Regions from separate parts of the Desulfosalsimonas sp. genome, predicted to be linked through region 1. Evidence: riboswitches for the same ligand, from Rfam matches in the RefSeq annotation. Region 1 holds a riboswitch; each other region holds the start of a gene.
What was found. Region 1 has a riboswitch for cobalamin ahead of ACTCIA_RS13890 (sirohydrochlorin cobaltochelatase). Riboswitches for the same ligand answer to the same signal wherever they lie in the genome.
Positions count from the first base shown of each region.

Region 2: another riboswitch for cobalamin. It lies ahead of trpD (anthranilate phosphoribosyltransferase); the one in region 1 lies ahead of ACTCIA_RS13890 (sirohydrochlorin cobaltochelatase).
Region 3: another riboswitch for cobalamin. It lies ahead of thiC (phosphomethylpyrimidine synthase ThiC); the one in region 1 lies ahead of ACTCIA_RS13890 (sirohydrochlorin cobaltochelatase).

Region 1 is NZ_JBSRLA010000065.1:24,932-27,197, forward strand. Features, by position in the region: gene ACTCIA_RS13885 (PAS domain-containing sensor histidine kinase) at 1-552, shown strand, start outside; cobalamin riboswitch at 583-772, shown strand; gene ACTCIA_RS13890 (sirohydrochlorin cobaltochelatase) at 900-1,778, shown strand; gene ACTCIA_RS13895 (hypothetical protein) at 2,130-2,266, shown strand, end outside.
Region 2 is NZ_JBSRLA010000041.1:1,104-3,369, forward strand. Features, by position in the region: gene ACTCIA_RS10765 (zinc-dependent alcohol dehydrogenase) at 1-93, opposite strand, end outside; gene trpD (anthranilate phosphoribosyltransferase) at 139-1,251, opposite strand; cobalamin riboswitch at 1,300-1,522, opposite strand; gene ACTCIA_RS10775 (DUF933 domain-containing protein) at 1,689-2,266, opposite strand, start outside.
Region 3 is NZ_JBSRLA010000007.1:29,761-32,026, forward strand. Features, by position in the region: gene ACTCIA_RS02790 ([FeFe] hydrogenase, group A) at 1-632, shown strand, start outside; cobalamin riboswitch at 758-942, shown strand; gene thiC (phosphomethylpyrimidine synthase ThiC) at 1,087-2,266, shown strand, end outside.

The DNA of each region.
Region 1 (2,266 bases):
CTTTCCGAAACCGTTCGGCTTGCGGAAATGCTGCGCAAAATGCTGTCTTTTTCCAAGCCCGATCAGGAGGAAAAAGGCCCGGTCAATATCAACACCATTATTGATGAGCTGCTGATGCTCCACGAAAAACAGCTCCAGGAAAACAGCATCAAAATCAAAACCGAGCTTGCAGAAGCGCTTCCGGAAATCAATGCATCCAGAAATCAGATGCGGCAGGTGTTTTTAAACATGATCTCCAATGCCAAAGACGCCATGCCCGAAGGCGGCACACTCACCTTCCGCAGCTGGCACAAGGATAAAAACGTGTTTGTCGAAATCACCGACACCGGTCAGGGCATCTCAGAGGAAAACATTAACCGGATCTTTGATTCGTTTTTCACCACAAAAGACACGGTCAAGGGCGTGGGCCTGGGCCTTTCTGTGTGCTACGGATTTATCAAAGAGCACGGCGGAGACATCAAAGTCAAAAGCCGTGCCGGAGAGGGCACCACCTTTACCATTTCCCTGCCCGCCCATGCAGACCAGCAGGCCGGCAGCGAAAAACAGGCTTGACAAATTTACAAGCACTCCATAAGCTTATTAAAATATATTTTCCAGCAGGGTATGCCTCAAACACAGGCATAAAAGGGAACCCCGTTTAAGTCGGGGGCGGACCCGCCGCTGTAACCGGGAACGAACACCGCACATTGCCACTGCTTTGATATAAAGCGGGAAGGCGCGGTCATTAGAATGATCCGGGAGCCAGAAGACCTGCCTTGCTGAAGTTTTTCACGGTTATTGGTGCGGATATCACCGGCGTGGAAATCAAAAAAGGGGTCAAGAAAGACGGGTGCAGCCCCCCTGAGCCAAAAAGCTCAGGGGGGCTTTTTATTTTGGGAAAATTTCAAACGGAGGATGAAATGGGAAAAGGTCTTTTCAAACCGGTTTTGATGATACTGATTCTGATTTTTGCTGCAGTTGCAACGGTTCAGGCCGGCAGCCCGCAGCCGGAGGACGGGAAAACAGGAATCCTTCTGGTTACCTTTGGCACAACGTTTTCAGAGGCCCAGGCGGCTTTTGACAATGTTGAAACAGAAATCAAAGCCGCCTTTGCCGACACCACAATCAAGTGGGCCTATACCTCGGAGATGATCCGCGACAAAATGGCCCAACAGGGGAAAACGGCCCTTTCTCCTTCACAGGCCCTGGAAGAAATGGCTGAACAAGGCTTTACAAAAATTTTCGTGCAGTCGCTGCACACCATTGCGGGATATGAATATCACGATCTTGTCAAAACCGTGCGCATGTTTGAACACAACTCCGGCGGAGTTGAAAAAATCACCATCACCGGACCGTTGCTGGCAGCGCCGGAAGACATGGCCAAAGCCGCCCGGGCCATCCGCGAGACCATACCCGAAGAGCGCGCAAGCAATGAAGCGGTGGTGCTTCTGGGACACGGCACCCACCATCCGTCAAACGCCGCCTATCCGGCCCTGATGTGGCGGCTGCAGCGCGATGACAAAAACATCTTTATCGGAACGGTCGAAGGGTATCCCGGCCCTGATGTCATATTGGAGCAGCTTGAAAAAAACAACATATCCACGGCATGGCTCATGCTCTTTATGTCCGTGGCCGGCGATCATGCCAGAAACGACATGGCCGGAGACGACAAGGATTCCTGGAAATCGGTTTTCGAAGCCGCAGGTATTGAATGCAAGCCTGTTTTAAAAGGATTTGCGGAATATGATCCATTTGTAGACATCTGGGTGAGCCAGCTCCAAACAGCTATGGATCAATGAGGCAGTGTTAAGTTTTAAGTGATTAAGTGTTAAGTAAAATCAGGAAGTTATTTTTTTTATTGGTTGGCGGTTAGGCCTGTTTCAGGACTTCTAAATAACTTCGTTCAAGGTTCAAGGTTCAAGGTTCAAGGTTCAAAGTTCAAGGTTCAAAAAAATAAAATCAAAGCTTTTAAGCATGCGACAAAAAGTTATTTGCAGTGTTCGGTCCCGGGCTGCGGCCCTGGGGGAACACTCCCAAGGAAGTCCAAGGGCGGGGTCTGCTTTTGAAGCGACATTGAGCGTTTTTGCGTGAAGATTTAAACTGTTTGAAGAAAGCAGGGCGAATTTGCAAATTTTAAGCAAAGGCATTTGATGAATCCGCAAAAACGATCAGGAGCGAAAAAGCTGACGCCGACCGCAGGGCTTCCTTCCTGCAACAACAGCGGACGCGGTAAAAAACTTTTTACGATTCCATCAAGTATGTTTATTAAAGATAAAGCAACTGCAGA
Region 2 (2,266 bases), on a different contig from region 1:
CACCCGAAGGCGCACCCCGTCCTTGCCGGTTTTTTCCGGTTTGTTGTTGTTTTGGATTTCCAGGCATCTGCGGCCGGTCAAAACCATCCTCATAAGGCCTCCTCTGCGGCAATCATCCCATTGTTTGCAGGGCTGTGGCTATTGAATCCATTTCTCCAGGGTTTGCAGTCCTGTCTCCGGGTCCCGGTTCTGGGCGGCAACCCAGGCCCGCAAGGTGTCAAATGTCTCGGCGCTTTCCATGGCATTGGCGGCGATTTCCAGGCCGTGATCAACGTCTGCAACCATGTCCGCGGCATAGAAAATCAATGCGGCATTGAGCATGATGGCTTCTTTCCGGAGACTGTTTTCCTTGTTGCACATAAGGCGGACAAAGCGGCGGGCCTCTGTGTCCATGTTGCCTGAAGGCGCCAGGTCCCCGGGATCGCCTTTGCCCAGTCCGTATGCCCGGGGATGAAGCGTAAAGGTTTCAATGTCCCCGGATTCAAAAAGCCTTGCACAAAAGGTGGGGCCGATTACAGAGGCTTCATCCATTCCGGCCCGCTCAGAAGCTGCGCCATCTGCCACCCCGTGGACAACAACGGCTTTTTGGTAGCCGATGGCTTTCATGGCGCGAATGACCGGCAGGATCATTTCCCGGTCATACACGCCCCGCAAACCCACTGTGGGCATGGCCGGATTGGCCAGTGATGCGGCAATATTCAGGGTGGAGCCAAAGTGAATCCGGGACAGAATCCGGCCCAGGGCCCCGGGATGAACAGTGGCACTCATCCCGTTGAAAAGGCCGATACCTGCGGTTTCAATGCTTTTGGCCACCATTTCGGCCGGGCATTCAACATCCACGCCAAGGGCCTCGGCCATATCCACAGTTCCGCAGCTTGAGGTAATGGATCGGGAGCCGTGCCGGGCCATGCAAACACCTCGTGCGGCTGCAACCAGGGCTGCTGCAGTGCTGATGTTAAAGGTCTTGAAGGTGTCCATGCCGGTGCCGCTGTTTTCAACAGGCAGCAGGCGGGGGCTGAGGGGGATTTTGACCGTGTCCAGGTGATAGATGGCATCCCAGGCGCCGGCGATTTCCGCCTCGGTTTCGCCTTTTGTCCTAAGGGCCGCAAGAAAAGCCCCCTGCTGCATTTGGGTGGTGGAATTGTTTAAAACAGTGGCAAAAGCCTGGGCGGCTTCTTTGCGGGCAAGGTTTTGACGGCGGGTCAGCCGGGAAATAAGGGCGCCGAACGCATGATGGATTTCTGCTGTCACAAAACACCTCCTGATAAAAATTATCAGAAGAATTTTGTCCAGCAAAAATTCTTGACTTCCGTCAGGGCAGGCTTTCCGGCTTACGGATCTTCCTTGAACCGCGCCTTCCCCCCAGGCAAAGACTTCCTGAAAGTGGCCTTATGCGGTTGTTGTCCCCGGATCACGGCAACGGCTGGTATGCGATGGACTTGCACCATCTTTCCTTTTACCCGGAAGCCGCCCGCCAAACCTTCTGCAGGTGTCTCCCGGCACCCTGACAGGTATACTGTTTTTTAATGCATGCACGGATTTGTTGTCAACAGCGTTTTTTCGTCATCAGGGCGTAAAAAAAGCGGGTATCACAATCAGTGTTGCACAGCGCGAACCAGACGGTGTTATTCTCATAGTGCCTGTGGCATTCCAGCATCGGTGCTTCTGCCGTGATGGTTTAAATGGTTTTACACATTGAACCGGAAATTGATGATATCCCCGTCAGCCACTTCATAGGTTTTGCCTTCAAGGCGCAGGGTGGCGTTTTTTTTGGCTGCTGCCATGGAGCCGGCGGCCATCAGATCCTCGTAGGAGACCACTTCCGCGCGGATAAAGCCTTTCTGGATATCTGAGTGGATCGCCCCGGCGGCTTCCAGTGCCGGGGTGCCCCGGCCGATGGTCCAGGCGCGCACCTCGTCTTCGCCCACGGTAAAAAAGGAGATCAGGCCCAGGATCTCATATGATGCCCGGATCACACGGTCTGTTGCCGGGGCCGCGATGTTGAACTCCTCGAGCAGTTCCGCGGCCTCCTGCTTTGACATCTGGGCCAGTTCATGTTCGAGCTTGCCCCGGATGACCCGGCAGGTCTCTTTTTGCGGGATTTGGCCCGCAGTCGGAAGGGCCTCGTCTTCGTCCGCGTTGTTAAAAAGCACCAAAGCGGGTTTGGCCGACATGAGCCCGTAGCCGCGCAAAAGCCTGGATTGGCCGATTTCCGGCATGTGCCGCAGGGGCGTTTCCTGCTCCAGGGCCTTTTTGCACTGCTCCA
Region 3 (2,266 bases), on a different contig from region 1:
CCCGGTTGCTGAAAAGGGAAGGGACAAAGCTTTCGGAGCTTGAACCCTCGGGCTTTGACAATATCTATATGGGTGAATACACCGGGGCCGCGGCCATTTTCGGCACAACCGGCGGTGTCATGGAGGCTGCCCTGCGAACGGTCCACAAGAAGGTAACCGGCTTTGAGCTGGAATCCATCGAGATGGAGGCGGTTCGGGGACTCGATCACGTCCGCGAGGCCACCATTGATATGGGCGAAGGCAATCCCACGGTGCGGGTTGCCATTGCCCACAGCCTCCGGGGTGCCAGGCAGGTTGTGGAGGCCGTCAAAAACAAAGAGGCAGATTACCATTTCGTGGAGGTCATGGCCTGTCCGGGCGGCTGCATGGGCGGCGGTGGACAGCCACGGAGCAAACACGCATACCAGAGTTCCTGGCAGGCACGCCAGGCAGCGCTCTATAATATAGATCGCCAAGCGCCCGTGCGCCAGTCCCATAACAATCCGCTTATCATTAAACTGTATGACGACTTTTTGGGCAAACCGTGTTCCCACAAGTCACATGACCTGCTCCACACCAGTTACCGCGACCGGAAACGTATAGTCCAACACACCATGAAGAAGATCTGGGAGGAAATCGAGGCGCGGGAATAGCATGAAACAAAATATTCCCGGCCATTGAGAGCCGGGGCGGTTGTTTATATATCCTTTTCTGTCTCTTTTTGCCGGGCTTGACACCTGCGGCAAAAGGGGCTATAAATGTTTCGACAGTCAGAAACAGCAAATGTTGCGGTTCAGGCAAACGGAACGCGGTGCAAATCCGCGGCGCACCCGGCGCTGTAACCGGAAATACCGTCTTTTCGCATCAATGATGCGGCCACTGCAGGCTTAAACCCCTGCGGGAAGGCCCGGGGGCGGGTGATATCCGGCAAGCCAGAAGACGTGCCTGCAACAGGCGATATCGGAATCCGATGGCAAAGGGTTCCGACGGGAGGAAAACCTCCGGTCGGGGCCCTTTTTTATTTGGCCGGGGTTTTTGTTTGAACCGGAAAATCGGCGGGGCCGATTTTTTCCGAACTCATCAAAATTGTTTTAAAAAGGAGAAAACATGGAAACCCAGCTTGAACTGGCCCGGCAAAATCGGGTCACTCCCCTGATGCAGCAGGTGGCTGAAGACGAAAACCTGCCCGTGGACCAGATTGTCAGTCAGGTGGCAGCCGGCCGGATCGTGATTCCCAACAATCCCGCCCGGCCCGGCCAGAAGGTGGTGGGCATCGGCAGCGGCCTTCGCACCAAGGTCAATGCTTCCATCGGCACATCCTCGGATATCTGCGATATCGCCCTGGAGGCGGAAAAAGCCCGGGTGGCCGAAGCAGAGGGAGCAGACACCCTTATGGAGCTGTCTGCCGCAGGCGATCTCGACGCCATCCGCCGGGCGGTAATCGACAGCACGAGCCTGCCGGTGGGAAACGTGCCCCTGTATCAGGCATTTCACGACACCATACGCAAAACCGGTGATCCCACGCGCTTGGATCCCGAGTACCTGTTTGACCTCATTGAAAAACAGCTTGCAGACGGTCTGAGTTTCATGGCCATCCACTGCGGGGTCAACCGCTACACCATCGAGCGGCTGCGCAGGCAGAAATTCCGCTACGGCGGCCTGGCCTCAAAGGGGGGCACGTTCATGGTGGCCTGGATGGAGAAAACCGGCCGGGAAAATCCTTTATACGAGCAATTTGACCGGGTTTGCGGGATCATGAAAAAATATGACGCCGTGCTTTCCCTTGGAAACGGGATCCGGGCCGGGGCCATCCATGACAGCCATGATCGTGCCCAGGTGGCAGAGATGGTGGTCAACTGCGAGCTTGCCGAAATCGGCCGGGACGCGGGCTGCCAGATGATGGTGGAGGGCCCGGGCCATGTGCCCATGGATGAAATCGAGGGCAATATCATGCTTGAAAAGCGGATGTCAGGCAATGCCCCCTATTACGTGCTCGGTCCGATTCCGGCCGATACCGGCGCGGGCCTGGACCACATCACCGCTGCAATCGGTGCGGCCAGCTCTGCGCGCTACGGGGCGGATCTGATCTGTTACATCACCCCTGCAGAGCACCTGGCCCTGCCCAATGCCGAAGATGTCCGTCAGGGGGTGCGCGCCACGCGTCTGGCGGCCCGCATCGGCGATATCTCCAAATATCCGGAGCAGCGGGAAAGCGAGAAAATGGCGGCTTTGGCCAGGCGGGACATGCAGTGGCAGGATCTGGAAAGCCTTTTGATGTTTCCTGAAG